DNA from 3 places in the Bacillus sp. FSL W7-1360 genome. Region 3 is predicted to be linked to each of the others. Evidence: riboswitches for the same ligand, from Rfam matches in the RefSeq annotation. Region 3 holds a riboswitch; each other region holds the start of a gene.
The links. Region 3 has a riboswitch for thiamine pyrophosphate ahead of NSQ26_RS05115 (ECF transporter S component). Riboswitches for the same ligand answer to the same signal wherever they lie in the genome.
Positions count from the first base shown of each region.

Region 1: linked by a shared signal. The riboswitch ahead of thiE (thiamine phosphate synthase) and the one ahead of NSQ26_RS05115 (ECF transporter S component) in region 3 are both predicted to bind thiamine pyrophosphate.
Region 2: linked by a shared signal. The riboswitch ahead of thiC (phosphomethylpyrimidine synthase ThiC) and the one ahead of NSQ26_RS05115 (ECF transporter S component) in region 3 are both predicted to bind thiamine pyrophosphate.

Region 1 covers NZ_CP151950.1:1,378,527-1,384,237, reverse strand. Annotated here, with positions in the region: gene NSQ26_RS06925 (ROK family glucokinase) at 1-398, shown strand, start outside; gene aspA (aspartate ammonia-lyase) at 417-1,832, shown strand; TPP riboswitch at 1,832-1,942, shown strand; gene thiE (thiamine phosphate synthase) at 2,000-2,632, shown strand; gene thiS (sulfur carrier protein ThiS) at 2,629-2,829, shown strand; gene NSQ26_RS06905 (thiazole synthase) at 2,832-3,611, shown strand; gene thiO (glycine oxidase ThiO) at 3,608-4,720, shown strand; gene thiD (bifunctional hydroxymethylpyrimidine kinase/phosphomethylpyrimidine kinase) at 4,739-5,548, shown strand; gene NSQ26_RS06890 (hypothetical protein) at 5,550-5,711, shown strand, end outside.
Region 2 covers NZ_CP151950.1:1,401,307-1,407,017, forward strand. Annotated here, with positions in the region: gene NSQ26_RS07010 (TlpA disulfide reductase family protein) at 1-382, opposite strand, end outside; gene NSQ26_RS07015 (peroxiredoxin) at 456-1,001, opposite strand; gene thiC (phosphomethylpyrimidine synthase ThiC) at 1,316-3,103, opposite strand; TPP riboswitch at 3,275-3,388, opposite strand; gene NSQ26_RS07025 (N-acetyldiaminopimelate deacetylase) at 3,783-4,895, opposite strand; gene dapD (2,3,4,5-tetrahydropyridine-2,6-dicarboxylate N-acetyltransferase) at 4,962-5,678, opposite strand.
Region 3 covers NZ_CP151950.1:1,014,981-1,020,691, forward strand. Annotated here, with positions in the region: gene NSQ26_RS05095 (hypothetical protein) at 86-298, opposite strand; gene NSQ26_RS05100 (AimR family lysis-lysogeny pheromone receptor) at 576-1,760, shown strand; gene NSQ26_RS05105 (hypothetical protein) at 1,762-1,896, shown strand; gene NSQ26_RS05110 (cation diffusion facilitator family transporter) at 1,947-2,819, opposite strand; TPP riboswitch at 3,058-3,163, shown strand; gene NSQ26_RS05115 (ECF transporter S component) at 3,291-3,890, shown strand; gene NSQ26_RS05120 (ABC transporter ATP-binding protein) at 3,887-5,341, shown strand; gene NSQ26_RS05125 (energy-coupling factor transporter transmembrane component T family protein) at 5,334-5,711, shown strand, end outside.

The DNA.
Region 1 (5,711 bases), 360 kb from region 3:
CGACAGGGATGGCACGGCTAGCGACAGAACAACTGGCAGCAGGGAAGAACAGTATGTTGGAAAAAGAAACGGTGACGACACGACATATTTTTGAGGCGGTTGAAGCAGGAGATGCACTGGCACTAAATGTGGTGGAGCAGAGTACGTATTACCTTGGACTTGCTCTGGCGAATTTGGCGAACAGTTTAAACCCAGAAAAAATCGTTATTGGTGGCGGGGTCTCAAAAGCAGGGGAGCAGTTGCTCGGACCGTTACGAAAAGTCTTTTCTCAATATGCCATCCCACAAGTTGCCACACATACAGAAATAAAGTTAGCGACACTTGGGAATGATGCGGGGATGTATGGCGCTGTTTGGCTGGCGCAGTCCAACACCGCAAAACAGGAAGTGGAACAATAAAAGGAGCTTAAAACGTACATGAGTGAATATCGGATTGAACGAGATTTACTAGGTGAAAAACAAGTGTCAAAAGAAGCGTATTATGGCATCCAGTCACTACGGGCGCAGGATAATTTCCCGATTACTGGTTATCCGCCTCATCCAGCGTTGATTCATGCTTTTGGTTATGTGAAGAAAGCGGCAGCCTTAGCAAATCGTGATGTTGGGGTATTACGTCCAAATATTGCAGATGCAATTGTTCGGGCAAGCGAGGAAGTGATTGCTGGGAAGTTAGATGATCATTTTATCGTTGATGCGATTCAAGGTGGGGCGGGTACATCTTTTAACATGAATGCCAACGAAGTCATTGCGAATCGTGCGATTGAATTACTTGGTGGCGTAAAAGGTGACTACATGCAAGTGAGCCCGAATACGCATGTCAATATGGCACAATCGACAAATGATGCTTTTCCGACAGCAATTCACATTGCTGCGCTAACGTTAACTGGGGCGCTTACAAAAGAGTTAAAGGCACTTATTGAAGCCATTAAGAAAAAAGAAATTGAATTTGCTGGCGTGCTGAAGATGGGACGAACCCATTTGCAAGATGCGGTGCCGATTCGTCTCGGTCAAGAATTTGGTGCGTATCGCCGTGTGTTGTCGCGTGATGTGAAGCGAATTGAGCGGGCGTGTGCACATTTGTATGAGATCAATATGGGTGCAACAGCGGTAGGTACGGGCTTAAATGCAGCTCCTGCGTACATTGAAAAGGTTGCGACATATTTAGCAGAACTGACTGGTTTCCCATTAAAGACAGCAGAAGACCTTGTTGATGGGACACAAAATACGGATGCATATACAGAGCTGTCAAGTGCATTAAAGATTTTGGCAATCAATTTGTCAAAAATAGCAAATGATTTACGGTTAATGAGCTCAGGTCCATTAACAGGGTTGAATGAAATTAATTTACCGCCACGTCAACCAGGCTCATCGATTATGCCGGGGAAAGTGAACCCTGTCATGTGTGAAGTGGTCAATCAGCTGGCGTTCCAAGTCATTGGCAATGACCATACGATTAGTTTAGCGTCAGAAGCAGGGCAACTGGAGTTAAATGTGATGGAGCCAGTGCTCGTATTTAACTTATTGCAATCACTATCGGTGCTACAAAACGGGATGCGTGTGTTTAAAGAATATGCGATTTTTGGGATGACTGCAAATGTCGAACGATGCCGTGAACTTGTGGAGCGCAGCATTGGTATCGTGACCGCGATTAATCCGCATGTTGGTTATGAAGTGGCAACGCGGATTGCGATTGAAGCAATGGAAACCGGACGTTCTGTGCGCGATGTTTGTATTGAGCGTGGGGTGCTGACAGAAGAAGAGTTAAACGTCATTCTCGACCCACAAGAAATGACGGAGCCTGGCATTGCTGGGGCAGATTTTTTATCTTCATAAAGAAAGACTAGGGGAGCCAAGAGAAGCTTGGCTGAGAATAAGAACGTGTTTCTTTTACCCTTATACCTGATCTGGTTCATGCCAGCGTAGGGAAGTCACGTAATACGTTTTTTGACGTGGCTATTTGTGTAGCCACGTCTTTTCTACTTTGAGAGGAGCGTGTAAATATGAGAGATTTTTCATTGTATGCGATTACTGGGGAAGCATTTCATCCAGGCCGTGACATTGCCGAGGTCATGGAAGAAGCGATTTGTGGTGGGGTTGACATGGTTCAATTGCGTGACAAAACGAGTAGTAAGCAGCAAGTGTTGGAAAAGGCATATGCTTTGAAAAAAGTGACAGACGCATATGGTGTGCCGCTCATTATTAATGACCATATTGATGTAGCACTCGCTGTTGATGCGGATGGGGTGCATGTGGGGCAAAATGATTTGCCGCTAGCGGACGTGCGCCACATTGTTGGTTCAGAAAAGATTATTGGTGTGTCTACACATGCGCTGTCTGAAGCAATTGCGGCAGAAAAAGGAGGCGCAAATTACATTGGTGTCGGACCAATTTTTCCGACGAATAGCAAAGTAGATGTCTTTGCACCGGTGACGACGGCGTACATTCGTGAAGTGGTGCAACATGTGAACATTCCGTTCGTCGCGATCGGTGGAATCAAAGTCGAGAATGTCGCAGAAGTCGTTTCTGCAGGTGCGAAGAGAATTAGTGTCATTAGTGCGATTGCAGGAGCCAAAGATGTGAAGGCAGCAACTAGCGCATTAAAAGCGGCATTAAAAGGAGCGCGTACATCATGAAGCAGATCACTGTAAACGGAAAAGGGTATACACTAGACGTGCCGAGTGTTGCCGCACTTGTGGCTCATTTTTCACTTGTTGCTGAGCATGTCGTTGCGGAAGTAGATGGTGCAATTGTTGCGCGGGAGTCATGGGATGATACAACAATTGAAGACGGCATGCGTATTGAACTTGTTCATTTTGTTGGAGGGGGATAAATATGAAACAGAAGCAGTTGGTCATTGGTGGGGTAGCGTTATCTTCACGGTTTTTTATTGGGACAGGTCGTTATCCGAATCCATTTGTACAGCGTGAGGCAATAAAAGCAGCTGGATCAGATGTGCTGACCTTTGCAATCCGACGTATTCATTTAGATGAGCCGGAGGATGATGCGATTTTACAGCATTTAGAAGGAGGATCATTCCAATATCTGCCCAACACGTCAGGCGCAACGAACGCCGAGGAGGCGATTCGGATTGCGCGGTTAGCGAGAGCAGCAGAACTCAGTGATTGGATCAAAGTAGAAATTAGTGCGTCAACTCGAACATTGCTTCCAGATCCAATTGAGACATTAAAAGCAACAGAAGTACTTGTGAAAGAAGGTTTTACCGTTCTCCCGTATACTTCGGATGATCCGGTGACATGTAAAAGACTTGCAGAAGTAGGTGCGGCAGCGGTAATGCCGGGTGCTTCTCCAATTGGAACAGGGCTTGGGATTTTAAATCCATACCATTTAGGAATCATTGTCGAGGAAGCAACCGTTCCAATCATTGTTGATGCGGGGCTTGGATCAGCCAGTGATGTTGTGTATGCGATGGAGCTTGGGGTTGATGGTATCCTTGCGAATACAGCTGTGGCAAAAGCGAAAGACCCAGTGAAAATGGCACGTGCGTTTGCGGCGGCAGTAGAGGTCGGGCGTCTGTCTTATGAAGCAGGGAGAATCGCGAAAAAGCGTTATGCAACTGCAAGCAGCCCTATCGGAGAGGCGGAACGATTGTGAACGTGATCGTCTTAGGGGGAGGTGTCATTGGTTTAGCAAGCGCTTTAGCACTTGCAGAGGCGGGGATGAAAGTGACATTGCTTGAAAAAGCGCAATGTGGGGGACAAGCATCCGGCGCGGCAGCAGGCATGTTGGCGCCTTATTCAGAGATTGGTGAAGATCCAGATGACTTTTTTCATCTCTGTCAGGCGAGCTTACGTTTATTTCCGCAATGGCAAGCGTATGTGAAGGAATGCACCGGACGTGATTTTGCTTATACGCGCTCGGGCAGTTTATACTTGGTGTATCATGAAGCTGATTTGTTGGCATTATCAACGCGTCAAGCATGGCAATCAATGTTCGGTGTCAAAAGCACGGTGCTTACACAAGCAGAAGTGTGCGAGCGCGTGCCATCAATTGCTCCTGATGTAGTTGGCGCGCTGTATTATCCAGAGGAAGCACATATATATGCGCCAGATTATGTGTTGGCACTGGAGGGAGCTTGTCGAAAAAAAGGGGTTATTATTCGAGAAGAACTCGGTTTCATCGCTTTACACGATGTGCGTGAAAGTGGTGTGTCTGTTAAAATAGGTGCTCGGGAAGTATTACACGCCGATCGGGTCGTTGTCGCAACGGGTGCTTGGACCGAATGTTTCGCTGAAAAGCTCAATCTATCGTTGCCGATTTACCCGATCCGAGGACAAATTTGTGCTTATCATGCAAACCCTTTACCAACTGAACATATGTTATACACAAGTCAAGGTTACCTCGTGCCTAAAATGAATGGGACGATGGTAAGTGGCGCATCAGAAGATATTGCTGGATTCAACACGGAGATAACAGAAAAAGGTATTACTCGTTTAAAAAGATGGAATAAGAAAATTCTCCCGTATTTAGCCGCAGAAGAGCCGTTTCATACGTGGGCAGGATTGCGGCCAGCGACACAAGATGGCTATCCGTTTATCGGACCGCTTGAAAATTATCCATCGATTTATATGGCGTGTGGTCATTATCGCAATGGGATTCTACTTAGTGCAATTACAGCGAAAGTGATAACGGAACAGATGCAGGGAAAAAAGCCTACTATTAAGTTGGATGCTTTTTGCCTGGAGCGATTTTCATACGTTTAGAGAGTGAGGATGAGGTGTATGCAGAAGGTTTTAACGATTGCAGGATCAGATTCAGGTGGGGGAGCCGGCATCCAAGCGGATATAAAAACATGTCAAGCATTAGGGGTGTACAGTGCCTCAGTGATTACAGCTTTGACAGCACAAAATACGCGTGAGATTACTGCCGTGGCACCGGTCGAACGTGCGATGATACGGGCGCAATTAGACGCGGTTTTTAATGATATTCATATCGATGTCGTAAAAACGGGTATGCTTGCTAATAAGGGAACGATCCAGCTTGTAGTGAATCGGTTACGTGCGTATGAAGTAGAGAATCTAGTCGTTGATCCAGTGATTACTTCTACAAGTGGCACCGTCTTGTTGACGGAAGAAGGGCTAGATTGTTTGCGGACAGAATTACTGCCATTAGCCTCTGTGTTAACACCAAACATAGACGAGGCTGCGCTTTTACTAGGAGAAAGTCCAACGTTTGATATAAAATGGATGAAACAAGCAGCGAAACGGCTCCAGCGATTTGGTCCTCAAATTGTTATTGTGAAAGGGGGTCATTTAGAAGGCTCTGAGGCAGTGGATGTTGTTTATGATGGGACAACATTTACAATGTTACAATCATCACGTATTCACACATCTTCCACACATGGAACAGGATGTACGTTTGCGGCTGCGGTTGCAGCATCACTTGCAAAAGGTATGGTTTACAAAGAAGCATTTCAAAATGCAAAATTGTTCACGCACACAGCGATAGCACATGCTTTCCCAGTTGGCACTGGCAAGGGGCCACTCAATCATTATGCGCATATGCAAACAGACAACAAGGGAGTTCGTTAAGGTGAGAAAACATTTTATTGTATTGATTTTACCAGTGATCTTAATGCTTATCATTGCCGTTAGTGGCTTGTATTACTTGAAACAAGAAAAGGTTTTTTCTAATGAATTGTTACAAAGAGAAATTGAGATTACAGCTGAAGTGAGAGGGGATGAGCTTACTTTG
Region 2 (5,711 bases), 390 kb from region 3:
AATGACGTAGTTGCCCTTCGCGGTCAAAAACATAATATGCAGGAACGTACTCATTCTCCAATGCATCGGTCAATTTATGGTCATTATCCACAAAAATAGGCTGCGTAATATCATGTTCGGCAGCCACACGCTTCACTTCATCAAGATCCAAATCTTTTTCAGACCGAGGCATGTGCACTGCAACAACATGCAATTTGTCACTGTACTCATCGCGAAAATTATTGACATCGGGCATTGCTTCTTTACACAATCCGCAACTAATGGACCAAAAGTGAATCAATGTTGGTTTATTACCGACAAGGTCTTCCCTCTTCACTTCTCCATTTAACCAAGTCGTTGCACCTGTTAGTTCTGGCATCGGTGACCGTAATTTTAACGGCATGTCTTTTCCCCCTTATCAAATGAAAGTGAGAGGACTAACGACATTTCACGTTAGCCCTCTTTAAACATACAATTTATAGCGTTGCTTGTCCAGGCTTCCAGTTTGCCGGGCATAAACCGCCTGTTTGCAATGCTTGAAGCACTCGTAACGTTTCATCTACGTCACGGCCAATGTTGTTATGATTCACAACAGCATACATTAATTCACCTTCAGGACTAATAATGAACAGACCGCGAAGAGCAATTCCTTGTTCTTCAATGAGTACACCGTACTCGCGCGAAACTGCATGATTTGTGTCCGCTGCCAGTGGGTACTTCAACTCACCAAGACCATTGGCATCACGCGGTGTGTTGATCCAAGCCTTATGCGTATGAACTGTGTCTGTAGAAACACCGATCACTTCCGCATCAAGATCCTCAAACTCATCGTAACGGTCACTTAATGACGTAATTTCTGTTGGACATACAAACGTGAAATCCATCGGATAAAAGTAGAGCACTGTCCACTTATCGTTTTTCATATTTTCTTCGAGGCTTACTTTACCAAACTCTTTATTTGGCAGAACAGCCTCCATTTCAAATCGAGGTGCTTGCTTTGCAACCATACGCTTTTCTGTCATCGTCAAATTTCTCCCTTCAATGATGGTACACCCTCATTATATAAGGTTTCTAATTTATAGTCAATATTATATTAGAATTAGTTTAAACTAATTCTAATATTTCATTGCCTACACCTTTCATTATATCAAAAACCAAATGAGAATCGCTAGACATATGCATACTTCTATCTGCAGAATTTAGTTGTGAGGAATCAGACTCAAGGAAAGCATATATATGCTTTCCTTGAGTCCACTCATATTCCGGCTTCTTTCATCCCGTTACTATTCATGTCTTTTTTTGTCGCACTTCTATTGCCCCGACAGTTTTTATTTTCCTACTCCTTAATATAAACTTTTCCACCTGCCTGTTTAAATTGCTCTGCCTTTTCCGCCATTCCTTGTGCAATGGCTTCTTTCGTGTCCAACTTATGCTCACGCGCGTAGTTACGAATATCTTGCGAGATACGCATACTACAGAATTTCGGTCCACACATCGAGCAAAAATGCGCCGTTTTTGCCCCTTCTGCTGGCAATGTTTCATCATGAAACGACTCTGCGCGCTCTGGATCAAGCGACAAACGAAATTGATCACGCCAGCGGAATTCAAACCGTGCTTTTGATAACGCATGATCCCTCTTTGCTGCACCGGGATGTCCTTTCGCTAAATCCGCCGCATGTGCCGCAATTTTATACGTAATAACGCCTTCACGCACATCATCTTTATTCGGCAAGCCTAAATGCTCCTTCGGTGTCACATAACAAAGCATCGCCGTACCATACCAGCCGATCATTGCCGCACCAATTGCTGATGTAATATGATCGTACCCCGGTGCAATATCAGTCGTAAGCGGTCCGAGCGTATAAAACGGCGCTTCTTGGCAAATTTCTAGCTGCTTGTCCATATTTTCCTTGATTAAGTGCATCGGCACATGCCCCGGTCCTTCAATCATGACTTGTACGTCATGTTCCCATGCAATCTTTGTTAATTCCCCTAACGTTTCAAGCTCGGCAAACTGCGCTTCGTCGTTCGCATCGGCAATCGAACCTGGACGCAGCCCATCCCCCAACGAAAAAGCAATATCGTATTGCTTCATAATCTCGCAAATCTCTTCAAAGTGCGTATACAAAAAGCTTTCCTGGTGATGATACAAACACCATTGCGCCATAATTGAACCACCACGTGACACAATACCTGTCAATCGCTTTGCTGTCAGCGGCACATAACGCAACAATACACCCGCATGAATCGTGAAATAATCGACCCCTTGCTCTGCTTGCTCAATTAGCGTGTCCCGATACACTTCCCATGTTAAGTCTTCCGCAACACCATTTACTTTCTCTAACGCTTGATAAATTGGCACTGTGCCAACCGGTACCGCGGAATTACGAATGATCCATTCTCGTGTTGTATGAATGTTTTTTCCAGTTGACAAATCCATCATCGTGTCGGCACCCCAACGCGTTGCCCACGTCATCTTTTCTACTTCTTCAGCAATCGACGACGTGACCGCTGAGTTACCAATATTTGCATTGATTTTCACATGAAAATTGCGGCCAATAATCATCGGTTCCGATTCAGGATGATTGATATTGGACGGGATTATCGCCCGTCCTGCTGCAACCTCATCACGCACAAAAGCAGGATCCATATTTTCGCGAATCGCAATGAACTCCATTTCCGGTGTAATGATCCCGTGCCGCGCATAATGGAGCTGTGTGACATTCTTCCCTTTTTTCGCCCGCAATGGCTTCCGCTTCAATCCAGCAAATGCCGCGGGCTCTACAGGTTTTTGTGCACCAAAGCCATTATCTTCTGGTTTGACCCCTCGTCCTTCATACGCCTCCACATCATCACGCTCCAAAATCCACGAACGCCTTAATGCCGGTAAACCTTTCTCGACATCCACATCATACTCCGGATCAGTATACGGGCCACTTGTGTCATACACACGAACAGGATCATTTTCTTCGTCGCCAAATGAACCTGTCGTTGGACTCAATTCAATTTCACGCATTGGCACTTGGATATCCGGTCGCGACCCTTCCACATACACTTTCTTGCTCCCCGAAAAATTTTTCATAATTGACAACATGTCATTCGTTACAGCTGGTGTTTGTTTCATACAACACATCTCCCCTTTTAGACTAAAAATAAAAGGACGAGACCTAGTACCACCACGAGGTAAAAAACATCAATAAAAAGCCGCAATCCTAGAAACGGACCCCGACTCATGTAAGAAGACACGTCTATTTATCACATCACAAGCTAGATAAACACGAGCTTGTAGATGATGTAGACATGATGTAAACTTCCCCACGCTGGTATGATCCAGATCAGGTCCAAAGGGTTTAGAAACCAATTCGTTTCCATCTCAGCCCCAGTAAGGTGGGCTCCCCTAGTTGTTGATAGGTTTATTATAACATAATGAGCGGCGGATGAAAGGGAAATAGATTTCGCAGTTTCATTCCACACACCGCAATATAAGACTCGTCATCGTCGTCAATGATTTCAATATAGTAGCATAGGTTTGACCTGGATATGATTCTAGTAAAATACCCGCATGAATTCGTACTTTTTGATTCATCTCCAATTTACAAAACATATGCTCCTCCCAGCATTGGGATGCTTAATATTGAAAGCGCTACCATATGATCCGAAACCAAAATATAAACAACACACCACGTCTTCATCATCATGATAAATTAATATAAACGACCGTGTCAACAGTAATTAATGAAATTTTCTCATCTAGTTAATACTGAAAACAGAAATTTCAAGGAGCTGCTCTAACAGCCCCCTGCTCACTTCCCTCTCAATTCCAAGAACCCCGTCATATGCCGAATCGCCACCTCAATCGCCTCTTCTTTTGGCGCAAGTCGCACATCATGTAAACCGTACGGGCTATCGACGCCGAGCCAAAACATCAAACCTGGTATTTCATTTAAAAAGTAGCCAAAATCTTCACCCGTCATTGCTTCAGTTGCCTCGTGATACGTCATCTGCGCTGCCGATTCGGTAAAGGAGCGAAAATCACTCACGAGTGTTGCATCATTGTGCACGCCGCAATAATTGGCCCCATAATCAATCATCATTTTGCATTCGAAAGCCGCTTCCACACCTTTTGTCAATGCTTCAATCCGCGCTTTCACCGTCTCCATTGCCTCTTCTGATAGTGTGCGGATCGTCCCCTCGATCCGCGCGGTCTCGGCAATGACATTTTGCTTCGTTCCACCTTGAATGACGCCAATCGTAACAACAGCGCTAGAGAGTGGGTCAATGTTTCGCGCGACAATTGTTTGTAATTGCGTCACAAAATGAGCAGCAGCGACGACCATGTCATTTGCTTTATGCGGGTAAGCCGCGTGCCCGCCTTGTCCATGAAAGTCGATAAATAGCTCAGACGTGTGCGCAAAAAGCAAACCCGGTTTCGTCGACACCGTCCCGACTGGCAATGTTGGATCAATATGCAGCGCATACATTTCATCTGGCCAGCAGTCTTTTAGCACACCTTCTTCGAGCATCGGTTTTGCGCCACCGGGCCCTTCTTCTGCTGGTTGAAAAATAAAAACGAGCTGACACGGTGGTTCTACTTCACTAAAGTGCGCTAAGATCCCAAGCGCGATCGTCATATGGAAATCATGTCCACATGCGTGCATCGTCCCTTTATGGATCGAAGCAAATTCGTAGCCTGTCTCCTCAGGTAACGGCAAACCGTCCATATCCGCACGATAAGCGACCGTATACGCTGACTTTCCGCGAACACGGACAATGACTCCCGTTTTCCACGTCTGCACAGTCAAATGAGTTTGTGGCATGTTAGCAATCGTATCCAAGATGAGTTGCTGCGTTTTTACTTCACAAAAACCAAGCTCTGGAATACGGTGAAAAGCGCGTCTCAGTTTAATCCAGTCCAAACGATCCCCTCCTTTGCAACACCAAAGGGCTAGCAATGAGTAAATGCTAGCCCGATATCTTTCATACTATTCGTCCTCATTCAAGCGCCGTAATTCTTGACGGATCTCAGTTTTCCCTTTTGTCTTCTCATCAATTTCTTTCAACACGCGCGCTGGCATTCCCGCAACAACTGTACGCGGAGGTACATCTTCTGTCACGATTGCACCAGCGGCAACGACTGCGCCTTCACCGACTTTGACACCTTCTAAAATGACCGCATTGGCGCCAACAACTACACCATCTTCAATTCGAACCGGATCCGCAGAAGGTGGCTCAATCACACCTGCTAAGACAGCACCGGCTCCAATATGGCAATTTTTCCCGACTGTCGCCCGACCACCGAGTACCGCATTCATGTCAATCATCGTGCCATCACCAATAACCGAACCGATATTAACAGTAGCGCCCATCATGATGACCGCGCCTTTCCCAATTTCGACTTGGTCGCGAATAATGGCACCTGGCTCAATTCGTGCTTCAATGCCTTTTAAGTCAAGCAATGGGATCGCCGAATGGCGACGATCATTTTCAACCACATAGTCTTCAATTTGGTCGGCGTATTTTTCAAGTACCGCTTGTACATGCTGCCATTCACCAAAAACGACACCTGTCTTTGCTTCCAAGAAAGCTTGTACATCCGAGCCAAAATCAATGCCTGCAAGCTTCCCTTTCATATGTACCTTTACCGGTGTCTTTTTCTCCGCTTTCGATATAAATGAAATAATTTCATTTGCATTCATCATCTATATATCCCCCTCTAGTTTCTCCTTAGACTT
Region 3 (5,711 bases):
TCGCTTTCTTGCGCCTATTCAAGGTGAATGACGCCTTAGATCGCGATAAGGGTGCAGGAGAATCACTCTTCTTTAAATTGTTCCTTTAATTCTTGCACTTTTCCAAAGATAACTGTGTGATTTTCGCAATAAAAGCGACTTCAGTACCTTCAATGAGCATGCGTTTGGCTGTTTGGGTCCGTTCTTTTACGATTCCTTCCTCGATTCCTTTCTCCCAAGCATCACGTTCAAAAAACGTTATAATATTATCAATGTCCATTTGCTCCTTATGGACGAGCTTTTGCACTTCTTCACGCATTGTTTTTTCCTCCTCCTTCGTTAGTGGCATATATGAAGCCAAAAACTTCATCTGCAATGCTCGTTGTTCTGAGGTTAGAGGGGATGTTGCATGAACTAATTTGTCAAATAGAGAAGGGGTTCCTGCTTTTTTAGACAAAAAGATCACCAGACTAAAGGATAATTCACCTTTGCGGAATTTGTCGCACGAAAAAGCGGATTTCCTGCAGGGATACATACACATCGCGTCGAATAGTGAAACAAGGAAGGAACAATTTCTTAAGTATAGGTGGTGCTCTATGCAAAAACAAGAAAGCTGGTATGAGAAAATTGTGATTGAAAATCCGGCACGTAAAATAACAGCGGATACAAAAGATTATTTACATCGCACGGGCTTGTGGGATAAGCCAAGTTTATGGACAACAGACACAATGCGTCATCTTGCGCTGTCAAGAGAAGAGGCGGGGACGATTCCTTGTTTATCGTTTGAGCAAGTCTTTTTTGCGGTAAAGTCATTTGCCCCAGAAAGAATCGTGCCGCTTATGAACGAATACGCGCTTGCGGTACAAGCAATTGGCCACATTAAAGATGCATTTGAATATGCTATTCAATACCGACAGGCGGAGTTGCTAACGCAGCTTATTGAATGGCATAAAGAAAACAAATCATTAACTGAGTGGCGTCAGGTATATCAGCTGTTGCTAGAGGTACTCCAAGAGAATATAAGCGATGAAGAAACGATTGACAAAGCCCGCGATCTCACTGGTTACGTGACAGAATCTCTTTTAAAGATGCGTTTAGAATCACTGGAAATCCGGTCTTACTTGCGACTAGGTTACTATCCTAAAACAGCTTCCCTTCGAGAAAGAATGAACAAACAGTTGAAGCATATAAAGCCAAGTTTTGCAAAAAGCGTCACGATGAGTCGAGCGGGTTTTCAAATTGCTTATGACCTCTTGTACAATCAAGGAAAAGCAAAAGAAGCAGAGCAATACTTATTAGATTGTGTACTCGACGAAGTGATGGTTGATGCTATGTGCTCTGCCTGTTATCACTTGCTGTCATATACGGCACTGTTACGTCCGAGCTATGTTTGTCTTGGCTATATGCAACGATCCATTGCTTACGCGGAGAGAGCGGGGCTGAAAGAACAGGTGCAAGTTTTGAGCTCACAGGGATATCCTTTCGTTTGCAATGTACATGGAGAACGCTTTGATTTAGCTGATGTAGATCCAGAGGAACAAGTATATCAGCATATTGTTCGCGGAAATAACGAGAAGGCGTTGCAATTAGCAGAAGAGCTTGAGCGAGATGAGAAGGGAAGTACATGTTTAATATTTTATAAAGGGATAGCATCAGGAGATGTAACCTTGTTAGCAGAAGCGATGCGGTGTTTTGCGGAAGAAAATAGAATTCATTTACTTCCGCTTGTTGAAAGAGAACTTGTGAAAGTTAGTTCACCTACAGTAAAAGGAGAGGTTTAAGATGATGAAGAGATTGTTAGGTGTTGGAATCATATTCGCTTGCTTAATCATGCAAGACTCGGATGTTGTCAAACCTCTGGGACCTCCCAATCCAGACATTCTCAGCTTGCCAGATGAAAACAACAGTCGGGCGTAGTCTGCATGATTACAGCAGAGCCGAAGCGCTAGGAATTTCTCCTAGCGCTCTTATTCATCTTCCGGTTCAATATGCACACTCGTATGATCAATGCCGTGCTTTTGAGAGAGGAGTGATTCAATTTCGTCCGCAATTTCATGGCTATCTTTTACAGTCAACGTTGATTTCACTTCAATGGTTACATCAGCGTGAATCGCGCTACCCACTTGGCGTGCTTTCATCGTCTTTAATGATTGTACATGCTCCAAATCTGCAATTGTTTTTTTGTATGCTGATAAAGAGCTGTCGTCAAATCCATCAGTGAGTGCATGCGTGGCATCACGGAAAATTGTCCAAGCGGTATAACAAATAAGTAAACCAATCACAAAAGCAGTAATAGAATCAATCCACCCTAGCCGAAAGTGGGCAGCGATGATACCGATACAAGCACCCAAACTGACGAGTGCATCGGCTTTGTTGTCCTTTGCGGCAGCCATTAGAGCTTGGCTATTGATCCGTGTCGCGAGCTTTTGGTTGTATCGGTAGACGAGTAGCATAATGATGCTACTGAAGATGGCGACCCATGCGGCAACTAAGCTTGGAGCAACAATCGCTTCGGGATTTAGTAAGCTAGAACTGGCTTCTATTAATACTTGTATGCCAATGGCCGCCATGAGCACTGCTGCGAATAATGCGGCAATATGCTCGGCGCGAAAATGACCGTATGGGTGGTCGTGATCAGGTGGTTTTTGTGAAATACGTAAACCAATTAAAACTGCAATAGAAATAATGATATCAGATGCGTTATTAAAACCGTCGGCAACGAGCGCTTGGGAAAAGAATAAATAACCGATGACAAGCTTTAATGCCGACAAAAAGATGTAGGCAATGATGCTTAACCATGCGCCCGACTCACCTTGACGTAACTCCTCATATCTTTTCATGGAAGAAGACCTCGTTTCATTCTTGTCATATATGTATCGTATCAGACGAAAATCGAGTGGGTCTATAGAAACATGTTTTTCCACTTACATGAATATGGCATAGGCAGAATAATTTTGCATAGGGGAAACTTTTTTTATTTTGACTTCATCAGTATAATCTAGAAGTAAAGGAGATATGCACTTTAGATTTGTACATACCTATGGTATGATGGATATGCGATAATTAATTAATAAAATATGTATCCGCTAGGGGGGCTTTTTGGCTGAGAAAGATGTCTATCGCATCTTGACCCTTGTGACTTGATCTAGGTAATGCTAGCGCAAGGAAGTGGAACCGTTCATAAGAATGAAATTGTGACGTTTTTCTTTCTGTTCATGCATACATAACACCGCAATGTCACAAGAATTTTTAGTACCCCTTGATGTCATCAGCAAGGGTTTTTTGTCATTTGAAAGGAGAGAGTCTTATCAATGAAGAAAAAGCAATTAACATTAACTGATATTATTGTCACAATTATGATTGCCGTTGTTTTTGCGATCGTCTATCGTTTATGGACACCGCTCTATGATATTGTTTCGGTAACGGGGTTACAACTTCACCAATTGATTTATGGAATGTGGTTTATTGCTGGACCACTTGCCATGTTAATCATTCGCAAGCCGGGGATAGCCATTTTAGCTCAAACAGCAGCGTCGGTCGGGTCATTTTTGGCGGGGTCTCCATATGGACCGCTCTCCCTACTCTTATATGGTTTCTTCCAAGGACTTGGGGCAGAATTGGCTTTTGCGATGTTCCGCTACCGTTTGTATCACATGGGTGTGGCCATTTTAGGCGCAATCGGTGCTTCAATTGCATCATTTTCTGTTGACTATTTTAATGATTATTTACTGGATTATACGACATGGAACTTATCAATTCGAGTGATCCTCCGTACGATCAGCGCCATTCTTATTGCCGGTGTGTTTGCGACAGCACTTGTTCGCGCGCTTGAAAAGACCGGTGTTGTCCAGCTCATTCGGCCCGTTTCACAAGCAGATTACGCACGATTAGAGGCGAAAAGGAAACAATGATTGTGGCTGATCCTGTGATTCAGTTAGAAAATATCGTCTTGACTTATCCTCAAAGTGATAACTTGTTGTTTGATGAACTGAGTGTAACCGTGCAAAAAGGGGAGAAAGTGCTCTTGCTCGGCCCAAGCGGGTGCGGAAAATCGACGCTTCTCCAAGTGATGGCGGGGTTGATTCCGCGGGCAGTTGAAGTGCCTTTTAAAAGTGATGTGGCCACAATTCCTGCAGAAGCAGGAATTGTGTTTCAAGATCCTGACAGCCAATTTTGTATGCCCTATGTGGATGAAGAGTTAGCGTTTGTGTTAGAGAACCGTCAAGTCGCTCGCGAAGACATGCCTGCTTACATTGCGTCCTTATTGAAGCGAGTTGGGTTAGATGTGGCGCCACATACAGCGATTTCCACGTTGTCACAAGGCATGAAACAACGACTCGCGATTGCGTCAGCACTTGCATTGGAAGCTGATGTCCTATTTTTAGATGAACCAACGGCATTGTTTGATCCTGAAGGGACCGTTGCTGTATGGGAAACGGTTAAGCAATGCACGGAAGCGCAAACGATCGTGATTGTGGAACATAAAATTACGCATATCCTCAACTTCATTACACGCATCATTTTATTTAACGCAGCCGGAGAGATCATTGCTGATGGTGCGCCGGACCGTATTTGGCAAACGTATGAAGAGGCGTTTGACGAATACGGTATTTGGCACCCGCATTCGTGGAAGCATCATTTGGTAGCGACGCATTTGCCACGAGTAGCAGTGGAGAAGGGACCACAACGTTTGTATGTGCACGAGTTCCATGCTTATCGTCGGAAAAAAGTGGTCAGCCGTGTCGCGTGTGCCGATGCAAAGGCAGGACAATGGCTCGTCATTACTGGAGGAAATGGGGCTGGGAAAACAACGCTGTTGTATGCGCTCATGAACTTGCTCAAAACGAGTGGGACGTATGAAGTAAATGGGAAGCAAGTGGACAAAAAGCGTATCCTCGCACGAGAGATTGGCTTTGTATTTCAAAACCCAGAATTTCAATTTATTACTGATGAAGTGGAACAAGAGCTATATGCAGGTACACCTGGAAAAAGTGACGAGAAATATAAAGAACGTGCGACAGCGCTGCTTGACACATTTGGTTTGACAGCATTCAAAGCGTCTCACCCCTATCGGTTATCAATTGGTCAAAAGCGGCGCTTAAGTGTCGCAACGGCACTCATGCATACGCGTGACATATTGCTACTTGATGAACCGACATTTGGTCAAGATGCCTATCATACCTTTGCGTTACTTACCCAACTCGAGTCATTTCGTGCGAATGGGGGAACGGTTGTGATGGTCACGCATGATGAGGAGATTGTGACCCATTATGCAACGCACGTATGGGAGATTTCTAATGGGAAAGTGGCCAAGCAGTATCCAAATGAGCGGCGGATGACTAAGGAGGGCGCTCATGACTGAATATAAATGGGAAGAAACGTGGCTAAGTCGGATTAATCCGAGCTTAAAACTTATCGTGACGATGGTAATGCTAGTTGGCGTTATTTTCATCCATAATCCAAATGTATTAATACTTGTTGTAGCCATAGCGTTATTTACTTTATTTACTTTCTCTGGCCATCCGCGCTTGTTTGTATTGTTGTACTGTTTGCCATTTATACTTGTGTTTGTGTCAGCATCGACGGCGATGGTTTTCTTTGGTAAAGGTGAGACGACGTGGTTTCATATGGGCATTGTCCATATTACTGAGGAGAGTTTCTATCGCGGAATTCATTTAGGTTTACGTGCACTCACATTTGCAACGTTTGGGTTATTATTTGCGTTAACAACA